DNA from 4 places in the Buttiauxella gaviniae genome. Region 1 is predicted to be linked to each of the others. Evidence: predicted binding sites of a transcription regulator. Region 1 holds the regulator's gene; each other region holds the start of a gene.
What was found. The regulator CRP, encoded in region 1, controls carbon source genes, mostly activating them, when cyclic AMP is high. The targets are predictions, from matches to a motif close to ATGTGANNNNNNTCACAT.
Positions count from the first base shown of each region.

Region 1 (4,107 bases):
GTGATTCCTGACACGGCGATTTTACCTGCCAATATTGAATATCAACTCACGCGCTACGGCGGGCATGTCGGGTTTGTTGGCGGCACGTTGCGCCGTCCTGAAATGTGGCTGGAACAACGCATCCCACAATGGCTATCTCAATTCCTGGACCAGTAATATGATGATTCCATGGCAAGATCTCCCTCCCGAAACGCTTGATAATCTGATTGAATCCTTTGTATTACGGGAAGGTACAGATTATGGTGAACAAGAGCGCTCGCTGGAGCAAAAGGTGGCGGATGTTAAGCGCCAACTGCAAAGCGGTGAGGCTGTGCTGGTATGGTCGGAGCTGCACGAAACGGTGAATATCATGGCTCGCGGGCAATTTCGCGGCTAGGTGTTAATCTTCTATAAGGCTGCTCATCTATCACCCTCACCCCTGCCCTTTCCAGCTCAATCCCCCTCTCCCGGGGAGAGGGTTAGGGTGAGGGTCATCAGCTAAAACACGTTTGCTTTTACCCATGGAGTTGTTGCCTTATGTCAGCCAAACATCCGGTTATTGCCGTAACAGGTTCCAGCGGTGCAGGAACGACAACCACCAGCCTTGCGTTCCGTAAAATCTTCCAACAACTCAATCTCCGTGCAGCCGAAGTTGAAGGTGACAGCTTCCATCGTTTCACGCGCCCTGAAATGGATATGGCGATTCGTAAAGCCCGCGACCTGGGGCGCCATATCAGTTACTTCGGCCCGGAAGCCAACGACTTCGGTTTACTTGAGCAAACGTTCATTGAATACGGGAAAAGCGGGCAAGGTAAATCGCGCAAGTATCTGCATACTTATGATGAAGCCGTTCCCTGGAACCAAATCCCCGGCACCTTTACGCCGTGGCAGCCCCTCCCTGAACCTACCGATGTGCTGTTTTATGAAGGTTTGCATGGCGGAGTGGTAACGCCTCAGCACGACGTGGCCAATGCCGTCGATTTACTGGTAGGCGTGGTGCCGATCGTAAACCTGGAGTGGATACAAAAACTGGTGCGTGACACCAGCGAGCGTGGGCATTCTCGAGAAGCGGTAATGGACTCCGTAGTACGCTCGATGGACGATTACATCAACTACATCACCCCGCAGTTTTCCCGCACGCATATAAACTTCCAGCGCGTTCCAACGGTTGATACCTCTAACCCATTTGCAGCTCGTGGCATTCCATCGCTGGATGAGAGTTTTGTTGTGATTCATTTCCGCGGTCTGGATGACATCGACTTTCCGTATCTGCTCGCTATGTTGCAGGGCTCATTTATTTCACACATCAATACATTAGTGGTGCCGGGCGGCAAAATGGGGCTGGCAATGGAATTGATTATGACGCCGTTGGTTAAGCGTCTGGCAGAAGGTCGAAATATCAATAATCAGGGCGGCTAAGTACCGCCCCGCAATCACCGACTAGCCTTCAATGACTTCATAGCTGTGGGTGATGCTTACTGCTTTCTCCAGCATCAATGCAACAGAGCAGTATTTCTCAGCAGACAAATCCACCGCGCGGGAAACCGCGTTATCTTTCAAATCGATGCCCGTCACGATGAAATGCAGATTGATATGCGTAAACAGACGCGGTGCCTCTTCGCGGCGCTCGGAGGTCAGTTTAACTTCGCAATCCGTCACGTTATAACGACCTTTTTGCAAAATAGAAACCACGTCGATTGCGCTACAGCCCCCCGCGGCCATCAGCACCATTTCCATCGGACTCGGCGCTTTATCGCCAGAATTACCGTCCATCAAAATCTGGTGTCCTGAAGCGGACTCTCCAAGAAAGGTTAACCCTTCAACCCACTTCACACGTGCTTGCATGTTGCTTCCCCCGTTGAAAAAATTACCTTCCAGAGTACGCGGAAGGAGCAAAACTGGCAACGGAAGGCGACCTGCGTCAAGCTGAAACGAGACAATAGGAGACACTTGCCAAAAGCTATGCTAAAACAATCCAGATGCTACATCGATACATTGACGTTATGTATGTATGCAGAGGACATCACTAATTACAGGCAGCAAGAATGACTTGCATGCCATCTCCCCAAGGTGGGGAATATTCTAATACTTGCAACGCCAGACAGGATGTTTAGCGTCTTGTCGTTGGTAGCCAGTTATAAAACAGAGGATAACCGCGCATGGTGCTTGGCAAACCGCAAACAGACCCGACTCTCGAATGGTTCTTGTCTCATTGCCATATTCATAAGTATCCATCGAAGAGCACACTGATTCACCAGGGTGAAAAAGCAGAGACGCTGTATTACATCGTCAAGGGCTCTGTGGCTGTTCTGATTAAAGATGAAGAGGGCAAGGAGATGATCCTCTCTTATCTGAATCAGGGCGATTTCATCGGCGAGTTAGGGCTGTTCGAAGAAGGTCAGGAGCGTAGTGCCTGGGTTCGTGCTAAGAGCGCTTGTGAAGTGGCTGAAATTTCATATAAAAAATTCCGCCAGCTGATTCAGGTCAACCCAGACATTCTGATGCGCCTGTCTTCGCAGATGGCACGCCGTCTGCAAGTGACATCTGAGAAAGTCGGTAATCTGGCGTTCCTGGATGTGACGGGCCGTATCGCGCAGACACTGCTGAACCTCGCAAAACAACCTGATGCAATGACCCACCCGGACGGTATGCAGATTAAAATTACCCGTCAGGAAATTGGTCAGATCGTCGGTTGCTCACGTGAGACCGTAGGCCGTATCCTAAAAATGCTGGAAGATCAAAACCTGATCTCCGCTCACGGTAAAACGATCGTCGTTTACGGCACTCGTTAATCTCCTGCTTGAAAAATGGCGTATCGCTTCGGTAATACGCCTTTTTTATTTTTAAAATTCACTTATACCCGAGTAATTGAAGCTGCAGCAAGGCAGCAAGTGAGTTCATCCCGATGAGCTTACTAAAGTAAGTGATTCGGGTGAATGAACGCAGCTAACGCCGCTGCAGCTTCAAGTAAGAAGGGTATATGTGGCGCAGACTGATCTACCATCCCGAAGTCAACTATGCACTGCGACAAACGCTGGTGTTATGTCTTCCCGTGGCGGTAGGTTTGCTCTTTGGCGATTTGCAATCTGGGCTGCTTTTCTCGTTAGTCCCCGCCTGCTGTAATATTGCCGGTCTGGATACACCCCATAAACGCTTCTTCAAACGCCTGATTATTGGCGGCAGCCTTTTTGCTTTCAGCAGTTTGATCATGCAGCTTTTACTGCTGTATACCGCCGTACCGCTGCCTCTGATTCTTATGGTGATGGCGCTCCTGTTGGGCGTCACGGCTGAAATCAGTGCGCTTCACGCACGTCTGCTTCCCGCCTCGCTGATTGCCGCTATCTTTACCCTCAGCATGGCCGGGAACATGCCAATCTGGAAGCCGATGCTGCTGTATGTCTCCGGCACAATTTGGTACGGCGTATTTAACTGGGTTTGGTTCTGGATGTGGCGCGAACAGCCACTGCGGGAATCGCTTAGCCTGCTCTATCGCCAGCTTGCGGATTATTGCGAAGCCAAATACGGCATGCTAACTCAGCACACCGATCCTGAAAAAACACTCCCGCCCTTACTGGCTCGCCAACAAAAAGCGGTCGACCTCATCACCGTGTGCTATCAACAACTGCACATGCTGGCGGCGAATCAGCAAAATGGTTACAAGCGTTTGTTACGCGCCTTTCAGGTGGCTTTGGATTTACAAGAACACATCTCCGTGAGTCTGCACCAACCTTCCGAAGTACAAAAGCTGGTTGAAAAAAGCCACGCCGAAGCGGTAATTCGCTGGAATGCACAGACTACTGCCGCACGTTTACGTGTGCTGGCTGATGACATTCTTTACCATCGTTTTCCCCGCCGCTTCACAATGGAAAAACAGATTGATGCGCTTGAGAAAATCGCCCGTCAGAATCCAGACAACCCAGTTGGGCAATTTTGTCATTATCACTTCAGCCGTATCGCGCGCGTGCTGCGGACTCAACGCCCGCTCTATATCCGTGATTTGATGGAAGACAGGCAGCGCCGGTTGCCATTGTGGGCCGCACTGAAAAGCTATTTGTCTTTGAAATCGGCAGCGCTGCGCAACGCCGCAAGGCTGGGTGTCATGCTCACTATCGCGAGCATTTTGGGCGC
Region 1 covers NZ_JBFMVT010000002.1:1,535,245-1,539,351, forward strand. Annotated here, with positions in the region: gene AB1E22_RS07810 (hydrolase) at 1-156, shown strand, start outside; gene AB1E22_RS07815 (YheU family protein) at 158-376, shown strand; gene AB1E22_RS07820 (phosphoribulokinase) at 517-1,398, shown strand; gene AB1E22_RS07825 (OsmC family protein) at 1,420-1,824, opposite strand; gene crp (cAMP-activated global transcriptional regulator CRP) at 2,139-2,771, shown strand; gene AB1E22_RS07835 (YccS/YhfK family putative transporter) at 2,960-4,107, shown strand, end outside.

Region 2 (4,107 bases), 700 kb from region 1:
AGTCTGGAGGAGTTTAAAACCAGCGATTTAGTGGCTAAACAGCTTGAAACCTGGGGATACAACGTTACCCGGGGACTTGGCACTACAGGTGTTGTGGGTTCTCTGAAAAAAGGTGATTCGAATAAATCAATTGGCCTGCGCGCGGACATGGACGCGCTGCCAATTTTCGAGGAAACCCATTTACCCTGGGCCAGCACCGTGCCGGGTAAAATGCACGCCTGCGGCCATGATGGGCACACGACAATTTTATTAGCGGCAGCGAAATATATTGCCTCTAAGGAATGTGAGTTTAACGGCACAGTGCACCTTATTTTCCAGCCTGCAGAAGAGGCCATCGGCGGTGCGGATTTAATGATTAAAGACGGGCTATTTGACCGTTTCCCATGCGATCGCGTTTTCGCCCTGCACAATATGCCGGGATTACCGACGGGCAAGTTAGGCTTCTATTCCGGGAATTTCATGGCCTCGGCGGATACGGTAAAAATTACTATCACAGGCTACGGCGGGCATGGTGCTTACCCCCATCGTACCGTTGACCCGATTGTCACCGGGGCCGCATTAATCACCGCGCTACAAACCATTGTTTCCCGCAATGTGACACCAGGCGAAACCGCGATTGTTACCGTCGGAACATTTAATTCTGGTATCGCTTCGAACGTCATCCCGGAAAGTGCCGTCATGGAATTAACTGTACGCGCCATGAAACCGGAAATTCGCGACCTGTTAATTAAAAGAATTGAAGAATTAGCCGATTTTACGGCGAAAAGTTTTGGCGCGACTTGTAATGTGGAAGTCTACGACTCTTATCCCGTGCTAATTAATGATGATGAACAAACGGCATTTGCCAGAGAACTTGCCGTGGAGTTTTTCGGTAAAGACGCGGTGCTTGATTCCGTTCTGCCCTCTACCGGAAGTGAAGATTTTGCCTTTATGCTGCAAGAGCGCCCTGGCAGTTATTTCTTATTAGGCAACGGAGAAAAGGGCAATAAAGGCGGCTGCATGGTGCATAACCCAGGGTATGACTTTAATGATGACATTATTTCCACCGGTGCCTCCTTCTTTTCCCGCTTAGTCCAAAATTATTGTCGTTAATACTCTGGAGCGAATATGAAGAAATTTATCCTGCCATTACTTGCTCTGCTGGCGACAAGTTCTGCCCTGGCGAACGATATTAAAGAGATCCGTTTTGGCGTCGACCCGACATTTGCTCCTTTTGAATCAAAAGATTCAACCGGTAAAGTCGTGGGTTTTGATATTGATTTAGGCAACGCCATTTGTGAGAAACTCCAGGCTAAATGCGTTTGGGTCGAAAATAACTTCGATGCGATTATTCCTGCCCTTCAGGCGAGAAAGTTTGATGCCATTCTTTCAGGTATGTATATGACCGAGAAGCGCAAAGAGCAGATCGCCTTTACCGATAAAATCTATAATGGCCCCGTTTTCCTGGTGGCGCATAAAAATACCCCCATTAAACCTGAACTTGCATTGCTGAAAGGCAAAACGATTGGTGTTGAGCAGGGCTCTGCCCAGGAAACTTATGCCAATAAAAACTGGCGTAATGCTGGCGTGAATGTGGTTGCCTATCAAGGGGCAGATTTAGTGGTGCAGGATTTGGAGTCCGGGCGAATTGATGCGGCAGTGCTTTCTGGCGTGATGGCGGAATACAGTTTCCTTAATAAGCCGCAGGGGAAAGATTTTGCTATGGTCGGCGGCGCATTACAGGACCCGGAATTATTTGGTGCCGGGGCTGCGATCGGTCTGCGAAAAGATGATGCGCAATTACGCGAAGCTCTAAACGGCGCGATTAGCCAGATCCTTGCCGATGGCACTTATAAAAAACTGGCGGATAAATACTTTAGTTTCGATATTTATTCCGGTACGTGATGGTTTATTCGCACCACTGATAAAAACAAAAAAGGCCTCATAAATATGAGGCCTTTTACATTTTCTAATCAAACGATACCCAAGATGGTGCAAATCAGGTCAACACCATCGGCCATTCCGGTGGAGCATGGCTTGATATCTCAATCATAATGTCTTTGAACGATGCCCAAATCACCGGGAAATCGGCTAGTGACAAGCCTAATAAACCGGTCGCAAACCACAATGACGCGGCGAGGCCGAGTCCGCTGCTTACTACCGCCAAAAACGTGTAGTCAGATTTACGAAATTGAATGTTCAACGTGCTGGCTAAAAACATCAGAACCGCACTGACTAAAGGCCAGCGCATTAGCAAAACGCTGGTGGTAATTGCCGCCATGAAAACTGTTCCTCAAGCATAACTCATCACGCTCAACGGTTATGCGCGACACAAGGCGCGGCAAATACAGCTCAGGGACCGTCAGGGAAATGAGTGGGTGCAGAAAATGTAATAAAGAATCCTGTCTCACAGGATTTGTGAACTATATCACATTTGCTCTTTTAATCGCCAGTTCTACAGCGCATTTTCTGACCCATTTACACATGCTCAGGAAGGAAAATCTCTCGCAAACCCCGTCAGGCGTGGTGGCGATAGTCGGTTGGCGTGCGGTCAAACTCACGGCGGAATACGCGTGAAAATGTTTGCTGCGACACATAACCGTAATCCATAGCGATATCAAAAATCGGCCGTTGGCTGTTACGCAACTCTTTGGCCGCCATCAGCAGGCGACGCTGCCGAATGTATTCACCCAACGTCTGGCGCTTCACCGTACGGAACATCCGCTGAAGATACCATTTTGAATAACCAGATTTTTTTGCCACAACGTCAATGTTCAGCGGTTGATCAATGTGATCGTCAATCCATTCAGTCAATGTGTGAATAATATCCTGATGTGCCATAGACCATCCTCAAGCGTTAGCAGGTTTTGTTGGCAGCGAGTATAATTCCTCAAGTTAACTTGAGGTAAAGCACATTTATGGAAAAGAAATCACCGCGCTTTAAATCTTTACTGAGTCCGGGCGACGTTGCGAAGCGCAGCGGCGTTGCGGTATCTGCTTTGCACTTTTATGAAAGTAAGGGGCTTATCAAAAGCATACGTAACAGTGGTAATCAGCGGCGTTACACGCGTGATGTGCTGCGAAATGTGGCGATCATTAAAATCGCCCAGCGCATCGGCATTCCGCTGGCGACCATCGGTGAAGCGTTTGGCGTATTGCCCGACGGGCACGCTATAAATATGAATGACTGGAAAAATCTGTCGTCGCAATGGCGGGAAGAACTGGACAGACGCATTCATACCTTAACGGCGCTGCGCGATGAACTCGATGGTTGCATCGGCTGCGGGTGCCTTTCACGCGGCGATTGCCCGCTGCGAAATCCGGGCGATAAGTTGGGTGCAGAAGGGACGGGCGCACGTCTGTTGGAAGATTGAAGGCAAAACTAAAGCGCCCAACTTCGGCGCTTTAGTTTGTTCCCGGTCTTTGTCTTTCGATCTATCCCGCTTTTCGCAAGGAGGGTTTCCCCCGACATCAGCGTCCCTCAATCACACTTTCTCAGGAGGTTCCGGATTGCGCTGACAATTTAAGTGTAGATGCCCTTAGCCAGCTTTCAAGCTATTTTGCGTGTTTTTTGAACAATTCTCATACTCCACACCGCTCACCTTTACCTATAGTTAACTCATCTTGCTAAACAGAAGGTTAACCCATGCTTATCGTCCATCATCTCAATAACTCCCGCTCCCAACGCATTTTATGGATGCTTGAAGAGCTACAGGTGCCGTACCAGATTGTTCGCTACCAGCGTGAACCCACCAAGCTGGCACCCGAGTCATTAAAAGCCGTGCACCCTTTAGGCAAGTCACCGGTGGTGGAAGATAACGGCAATATCCTCGCCGAATCCGGGGCGATTATTGAATATCTGCAAGAGACGTACGATCCCGAAAGCCGTTTTAAACCGATCAGTAGCGAAGATAAACTGCGTTACCGTTTTTGGCTGCACTACGCCGAAGGGTCGTTAATGCCGCTGCTGATGATGAAACTGGTCTTTGGAAGTCTGGGGAAAGCCCCCGTTCCGTGGCTGCTACGCCCGGTGGGAAATGTGCTGGGGCAGGGCGTGCAAAAGGCGTATCTGAATAAGCAGATTTTAACGCATGCGCGCTATCTCGAAGATTCCCTGGAAAAATCCCC
Region 2 covers NZ_JBFMVT010000002.1:2,233,923-2,238,029, forward strand. Annotated here, with positions in the region: gene AB1E22_RS11015 (M20 aminoacylase family protein) at 1-1,092, shown strand, start outside; gene AB1E22_RS11020 (ABC transporter substrate-binding protein) at 1,108-1,884, shown strand; gene AB1E22_RS11025 (YjcB family protein) at 1,979-2,260, opposite strand; gene soxS (superoxide response transcriptional regulator SoxS) at 2,497-2,820, opposite strand; gene soxR (redox-sensitive transcriptional activator SoxR) at 2,898-3,353, shown strand; gene AB1E22_RS11040 (glutathione S-transferase family protein) at 3,626-4,107, shown strand, end outside.
Region 2: AB1E22_RS11025 (YjcB family protein) is a predicted target of CRP. The motif match lies at 2,396-2,413, and genes of this name have one in related genera.

Region 3 (4,107 bases), 2.3 Mb from region 1:
GTTGATAAAGCAGGGAAGAATAAAGCTCAAGATTCATTTGTTCGTTAAGTTTTTCGATCATTTCAGCTTTAAGCATGGTGCGCTCCGGAAAATAGAATATTCAATAAGAGCGCTACTTTAATTTTATTATTTCAATAATGCAAAGGAATTGTTAATTATATTATTGTAATGATAATGGTTGCTAATAGTATTTCCATTTAAGGTGAGTTTGTTTATTGAATAAGAATGATTTTTATTTAATTGAACGGCGGAGGGATAATCGTCATCCGCCGATTTTTAAATAATGGCGCGTCTTTTACTCAGTTACTGAACAATCGTTTCGTCTCTAAGATATTTCTCCATTCCCACGCCCCGGCACTGATACTCAAGCGTCACCTGCTGATTCAGACATAACGCACCGCTGCGCAGGCTACAGGTCTTGATCGGCTCTCCATAGGGGAATGCGGCGATATAACCCCACTGCTGGCATTGATGGCTCGCGGTTGATTGCGCAATGTAGCTATCGACCTTTCCGTTTTGTAACGCGGGCAGATCAAAACCCAGACGCACAACGCCCGCAACTTCGCTACTCTTGATGGGCTGAGGTATTTTATCCAGGGTGCAGCCCGCTAATAACGTAGCCGTTAAAACTAAACAAAAAGTTCTCATCATGCTGATGCTCAAAGACTGTTTTTTATAAATTTAGCACGCGCAGGAAACAGAAAATCATCTGTAGCATAAAGCGATTTAATTTCACTTAGATAAATCAATGTGACTTTCCTAACGCAAATTTATGTCTACTTTTCGGTGGGCGGGGGCTAAATCAATCCCGTTAGTCCTGATGGAATCAGATGGGGAGGGCGCTTTGCAAAGCGTCAGAAAGCAAAAGTGTGAGCACCTCTTAATTTTTTAAAACAAAATTTCATTAAATTTGAAAGTATGTTTGCTAGATAGTATCGTTAATGCATACCAAAGCTATTCACCGCGGGAAATCCCGTGACCCAATCAGGAGACGGAAATGAAAATAGCACTGATGATGGAAAACAGTCAGGCTGGAAAAAACGCCATCATTCTTAAAGAGTTGCAAGCAGTTGCGGCTGAAAAAGAGTACTCAGTCTACAACGTAGGCATGAGCGATGAGCAGGATCACCACCTGACCTACATCCACCTCGGTATCATGGCCAGTATTCTGTTGAATGCCAAAGCAGTTGATTTCGTTGTCACCGGGTGTGGCACAGGCCAGGGCGCGATGATGTCTCTGAACATCCATCCGGGCGTGGTGTGTGGCTATTGCCTGGATCCAGCAGATGCTTTCCTGTTCTCGCAAATTAACAACGGTAACGCCCTGTCCCTGGCCTTTGCGAAAGGCTTTGGCTGGGGTGCAGAACTGAACGTGCGCTATATGTTCGAAAAAGCGTTCACAGGCCGTAAAGGTGAAGGTTATCCGGTTGAGCGTAAAGAGCCGCAGGTTCGTAACGCCGGTATTCTGAATCAGGTTAAAGCGGCTGTGGTGAAAGAAAACTATCTGGATACACTGCGTGCTATCGACCCTGAGCTGGTGAAAACCGCGGTTTCCGGCGAGCGTTTCCAGAAGTGCTTCTTCGAGAATTGCCAGAATAAAGAGATTGAAGCGTTCGTTCGCGAAATCCTTGCTTAATATTGCACACGGCCAGCTTTCGCTGGCCGTTCTTTTATAAGTCCCTTTCTGCCTCGACTAACCCTTCTTAGATACGCTACTTCCCGCGTTTTGCGGCAGGCGCAGCAAATCAATCAGCCCGAGCAGGCAAATCAGCGTAATCATCACAAACGAAATTTTAATGCTAATGCCGGGAATCGCCGTGACGTCCAGCCACTGACTCAGCTTTTCACCAAGACGTATGCCAATCGCCCCAAGGGTAATTCCCAGCCCGACTGAAAGCTGTGTCGCGGTGCTAAACAGCGTATTGGCGTAGCTCATCTGGGGGGAAGGAACATCGGAAAAGGCGAGGGTGCTGATGCCGGTGAACTGCATCGAACGGAACATGCCGCCGAAGAAAAGTATCGCAATAATTAGCCAGGTACTGGTCTGCGGGGTGAGAAAAGCACAGGCCAGCAGCGAGGCAACATTGAGCAGGCCATTAATAATCAACAGTTTTTTAAACCCTAAGCTGCGAATCAACGCCGTAGTGGCCGGTTTCATCGCGAGGTTTCCAGCAAACACCGCCAACACTAATAATCCCGAATGAAAAGCATCCATCCCGAAACCGACCTGAAACAGCAGCGGCAATAAAAACGGCACCGCGCTGATAGAGGTCCGAAATAGTGACCCGCCGTACATCGTCACCCCAAAAGTTTGTACTTTTAAAGCATCAAGACGAATCATCGGGTGTTTCGCGCGTTTAAAATGCCGCAGCGAGAACCAAAGCGCCGCCGCTCCCAGCACCAGCAGGCTCACGGTTGGGAGCACGTTAATTTGCGATTGCCCGAGCATTTCCAGGCCGTAGACCAGGCTAATCATCGCTACTGCCGTTGCGGCAAAACCGATGGCATCAAACGGGCGACGCTCGTCATCATGTATATCGGGTATCAGGCGCCATGCCAAAGCCATCGCAATCAGGCCAAGCGGCAGATTGATGTAAAAAATCCAGCGCCAGGAGGCGTAACTGGTGATAAATCCCCCCAGCGGCGGGCCGATGATGGGCGCAACCAACGCAGGCCAGGTGAGCGTGGCAATCGCGGTAATCAGCAAATGTTTGGGTGTCGTACGTAACACCGCAAGGCGACCAACGGGCACCATCAGTGCGCCGCCAATCCCTTGTAAAACGCGCATCGCAACAAACTGTTCCAGCGTGTTAGCCATGCCGCACAATACCGAAGCGAAAGTGAATATCCCGAGTGCCAGGGTAAAAACTTTGCGAGCGCCAAATCGGTCAGCAATCCAACCGCTTGCGGGAATTAACACGGCAAGTGTGAGCAAATAGGCGCTCATGCCGATGTTCAAATCAACGGCTTCAATACCGAAGGTGCGTGCCATTTCAGGCAGGGCGGTAGCGATAACCGTACCGTCGAGAAACTCCATGAAAAATGCGCCAGCAACCAGTAATGCCATTCCGGAGATGCCACGTTTTGCTGCCGGAGAAGGGGTGTCATTCATGAGCGAAACTCAAAATTAAAATTATGTTTTAAAAAAAAGTTGAGTCAATTAACCAGTTAAGTCGTGGATATGCAAGCCATTTTGTGTGACGAACATGTAAAATCCACACTCAAAATGTGTGATGCACATCACAAAACTATTGATTTGTGTGACGGATGTCATATTATTAGCCACATAACGAGCAACACCTGAAAAAATAAAAACTGGAGCACACAATGAAACTGCGCAAAATCCTGAAAAGCATGTTTGAAAACTACTGCAAAACCTTTAAAGATGTACCTCCTGGCGGCATGTTCTAATCTGCCAGCCGATAAAAAACCTGCTGCGGCAGGTTTTTTTATGCCCCAAATTTGCCGTCTAACCCCCAATATACCTCTATTTTTTTCATTAGCACTTTTTCGCATAAGGTTATGCACTTTACACTCATTTACAATGTGGGTATGGCTGGTGCACTATGCGGGCTCTAATTGAGACGGAGTCCGTGAATAAATGCGTAAACCCCTGTTATTTTCTGCGCTGTTTGCCTCTTTGGCCCTGGCACTTTCTGGCTGTGATAATGCGAAAAGTGATACTGCAGCAACGCCTGCCCCGGCAAAACAAGCCTCTCAGGATGGCGGTAATTTGATTATCGGTGTCACCACCGGCGATCCGTTGGCGATGAACCCATTGTATGCCAGCGACCGTACCACGCTCACCATCATGCAAGCGCTTTACGCCCCGCTTTACAGCTTCAACGGCGACAAAATCGAATGGGGCCTGGCAGAAAGCCTGACGCCTTCAGAAGATAACCTCTCATACATTTTAAAACTCAAACCGAATCTGAAATGGCAAGATGGGCAGGCTATTACCGCAGACGACGTGGTGTTTACCTTCAACAAATTGCTCGATGAAAAGCAGCACAGCTTCTTCCGCAGCATGTTCGTTTATGGCGGCAAACCGATTCAGGTCAGCAAAGTCGATGAGCAAACCGTGAAATTCACCCTTCCACAGGTGAG
Region 3 covers NZ_JBFMVT010000002.1:3,797,451-3,801,557, forward strand. Annotated here, with positions in the region: gene ftnA (non-heme ferritin) at 1-76, opposite strand, end outside; gene yecR (YecR family lipoprotein) at 304-651, opposite strand; gene AB1E22_RS18135 (RpiB/LacA/LacB family sugar-phosphate isomerase) at 998-1,636, shown strand; gene AB1E22_RS18140 (MFS transporter) at 1,694-3,112, opposite strand; gene azuC (stress response protein AzuC) at 3,328-3,411, shown strand; gene AB1E22_RS18150 (ABC transporter substrate-binding protein) at 3,602-4,107, shown strand, end outside.
Region 3: azuC (stress response protein AzuC) is a predicted target of CRP. The motif match lies at 3,229-3,246, and genes of this name have one in related genera.

Region 4 (4,107 bases), 1.3 Mb from region 1:
TAGCGGTAGTTCCCGGCTGTGAATTTAATCACATTGGAGATCGCGAATGGTAGGGTCCTGTACTGGACGATTGAAAAAACATCTTACCCGCACCAACCAGCGCGGAGGCCTCTCCTCCGGCTTTGCTATCTTCACCGCTAAATTTCCTGATTCCACAACTAACCAACGTGTCAACGATGCGCTAAGCGGCGGCTATCGCCTGACTGGTGCATCCTCTCAACCGGCAGTTACTGGCTTAAAAGGAAGCCAAACCTCATCCGTTAGTAAGCATAATCGCGCCCTATGTAGTGACGCGGGAAATGAAACCAACTGTAAGGTGCCATCCATGGGAAGACAGAAAGCAGTGATCAAAGCTCGTCGTGAAGCAAAACGTGTGCTGAGACGGGATTCGCGCAGCCATCGGCAACGCGAAGAGGAATCGGTCACCACGCTTGTGCAGATGAGCGGCGTAGAATCTATCGGTATGGCAAGAGATTGCCGTGATAACTCCCCAATAGCTGCGCGAAATGAGGCTCAGGAGCACTATCTTAATGCCATCGAGAAAAAGCAGCTGATATTCGCCACCGGTGAAGCTGGATGCGGCAAAACCTATATCAGCGCGGCGAAAGCCGCAGAGGCCCTGATACATAAGGATGTCGACAGGATAATTGTGACCCGACCGGTCCTGCAAGCTGACGAAGATCTCGGCTTCTTACCCGGGGATATTTCGGAAAAATTCGCCCCTTATTTCCGCCCAGTGTATGACATCCTGGTGCGTCGTTTAGGGTCGTCTTTTATGCAGTATTGTCTGCGTCCCGAAATTGGCAAAGTAGAGATTGCGCCGTTCGCCTATATGCGCGGACGTACCTTCGAAAATGCGGTGGTTATTCTTGACGAGGCGCAGAATGTCACCGCCGCGCAAATGAAGATGTTCTTAACTCGTCTCGGGGAAAACGTAACGGTCATCGTCAATGGCGATATCACGCAATGTGATTTGCCACGCGGCGTACAGTCCGGTCTGAGCGACGCTCTGGCGCGTTTTGAAGAGGATGAAATGGTCGGTATCGTTCGTTTTGGCAAACAAGATTGTGTGCGCTCAGCCCTTTGCCAGCGCACGTTGAATGCCTACGACTGATTTCTGGTGTAATAGAATTGTAAAGCCCAAACAGCGTTTGGGCTTTTTTCTTTGCGCGAATTATTTGCCCAAAATGTGAAGGGTATCAAAACGAATGGTCAAGGAGAGACAATTTGTAGAGAATCAGAATTATCCTCCTGCCCAATGCATGCCGTATACTTTCTTCAATCAGAGACGACAGTCTCTCTTCGTAAACCCGCTTTGGAAGGGCAACAATGCGCAGCGGAAGTCCGTTACAGCGTATTGCTACTTGAGGAAGAACTTATGCAAAAGAAGAAAATTTACCTGTTCTGCTCCGCTGGTATGTCAACCTCGCTGTTAGTCTCAAAGATGAAAGCGCAGGCCGAAAAGTATGAAGTGCCGGTAGAGATTGAAGCTTTTTCGGAATCACTGGCAGGTGAGAAGGGCAAGGAAGCAGATGTTGTTTTATTGGGCCCACAAATTGCCTACAAACTTCCGGATATTCAAAGATTGTTGCCCACCAAACCTGTCGAAGTTATTGACTCTGTGATGTACGGTAAAATTGATGGGTTGGGTGTGTTAAAAGCGGCCGTGGCAGCAATTAAGAAAGCGGCGGCAGCACAATAGTACGTATATTTTATTGTTGTAATTATTTTATTTTCCGTCAAAGAGCGACCTTACACCTACAGCCGTAATAGCAATTACGGCTTTCAAGGATATTAATAATATGAGTAAAGTCATTGATTCGCTTGAAAAGGTACTCCTGCCTTTTGCTGTAAAAATAGGAAAGCAGCCGCACGTTAATGCCATTAAAAATGGTTTTATTAAATTAATGCCATTAACCCTGGCTGGGGCAATGTTTGTTCTGATTAACAACGTATTTCTGAGTTTTGGCGCAGGTTCATTTTTTTACTCGTTAGGCATCCGTTTAGACCCCTCGACCATTGAAACCCTAAATGGGTTCAAAGCTATCGGCGGCAATGTGTACAACGGTACACTAGGTATTATGTCGCTGATGGCTCCTTTTTTCATTGGTATGGCGTTAGCCGAAGAGAGAAAAGTCGATCCACTCGCCGCAGGTTTATTATCCGTCGCAGCATTTATGACGGTTACACCTTATAGCGTAGGTGAAGCCTATGCGGTTGGTGCAAACTGGTTAGGTGGTCAAAATATTATTTCCGGTATTATTATCGGTCTGGTCGTTGCTGAGTTATTTACTTTTGTTATTCGTCGAAATTGGGTTATTACGCTGCCGGATAGCGTGCCGACTTCGGTATCGCGTTCATTCTCAGCATTAATTCCAGGTTTTATTATCCTGTCTATTTTCGGGATTATTTCCTGGCTGCTGGCGAATCACGGTAGTAACTTCCACCAGATTATAATGGACTCAATTTCTACACCGCTGGCTTCAATGGGTGGCGTAGTAGGCTGGGCCTATGTGGTGTTCAACTCCCTACTGTGGTTCTTTGGTGTACACGGTTCTCTGGCGCTTACCGCTCTGGACAACGGCATTATGACTCCATGGGCACTGGAAAACATCGCGCTGTATAACCAGTACGGTTCTGTTGATGCGGCGATTGCGGCGGGTAAACAGTTCCACTTCTGGGCGAAACCAATGCTCGACTCCTACATCCTGTTGGGTGGTTCTGGGGCAACGTTGGGTCTGATTATCGCTATCTTTATCGCTTCACGCCGTGCGGATCACCGTCAGGTAGCAAAACTGGCACTGCCATCAGGCATCTTCCAGATTAACGAACCTATCCTGTTCGGTCTGCCAATTATCATGAACCCGGTGATGTTTATCCCGTTCGTCCTGGTGCAGCCGATTCTGGCAGCCATCACGCTCGCGGCTTACTCGATGGGGATTATTCCACCGGTCACTAACCTGGCTCCGTGGACCATGCCTACCGGTTTGGGTGCCTTCTTTAACAGTAACGGCAGTATCGCAGCCCTGTTGGTCGCCTTGTTTAACCTCGGTGTCGCAACGCTCGTGTACATGCCATTCGTTCTTCTCTCTAACAAAGCGCAGGCGGTTATTGAAGAAGAAGAAAGCGAAGAAGATATCGCTAACGCACTGAAATTTTAAGTAGCTTTGGTTGGGGATGCACAATCCCCAACCGCTTTAAAATACCGGGAGAGAATGATGTTCGATCTGGATAGCGTAGTAGAAAACGAAGCCGAAATTAACGATTTAGAAGAAGTGGTGATGGGGTTAATTGTTAACTCCGGCCAGGCTCGCAGCCTTGCTTATACGGCACTGAAAATCGCGAAAACCGGCGACTTTGAGAAAGCGTGGGAATTAATGGATCAATCTCGTCTGGCCGTTAACGAAGCGCATTTGGTGCAAACCAAATTGATTGAAGCGGACCAGGGCGAAGGCAAAACCAAAGTGAGCCTGGTGTTGGTTCATGCACAAGACCACCTGATGACCTCCATGCTTGCACGTGAACTGGTCACAGAACTTATTGAGCTTCATGAGAAAATAAAATAAGTTAAGGAGTTCTAATGCAGCCACCGGTAGTCAGTATGGAAATCAACACGGCACACGAGAGTCAGCTTTTTGATGGTCAACATTTCCACATGTTCATCCACAATAAAGTTGAGAGTGTTTCCGGGTTGCATCAGCATGATTATTATGAATTTACGGTGGTGTTGACAGGACGTTATTATCAGGAAATAAACGGTAAACGTGTGCTGCTGGAAAGAGGGAGTTTTGTTTTCATTCCGCTCGGTTCCTACCATCAAAGTTTTTATGACTTTGGCGCAACGCGAATTCTGAATGTCGGTATCAGCAAAGCTTTTTTTGAACAGCATTACTTACCGTTATTTCCGGCATGTTTTATTGCTTCACAGGTTTATCAGATTAAAAATGAATTTCTGGCTTATATTGAATCTGTGACCGCATCATTAAACTTCCGTCAGGGCGAGTTTAATGAGTTTCTCGAAATGGTGACGTTTTATGTGGTTAACCGCCTGCGTCATCATAAAGAATCTGAGTCAGGCGGTGATATTCCGGTCTGGCTAAAAAACAC
Region 4 covers NZ_JBFMVT010000002.1:281,841-285,947, reverse strand. Annotated here, with positions in the region: gene phoH (phosphate starvation-inducible protein PhoH) at 326-1,114, shown strand; gene AB1E22_RS02010 (PTS sugar transporter subunit IIB) at 1,379-1,702, shown strand; gene chbC (PTS N,N'-diacetylchitobiose transporter subunit IIC) at 1,803-3,161, shown strand; gene chbA (PTS N,N'-diacetylchitobiose transporter subunit IIA) at 3,219-3,566, shown strand; gene chbR (transcriptional regulator ChbR) at 3,581-4,107, shown strand, end outside.
Region 4: AB1E22_RS02010 (PTS sugar transporter subunit IIB) is a predicted target of CRP. The motif match lies at 1,188-1,205, and genes of this name have one in related genera.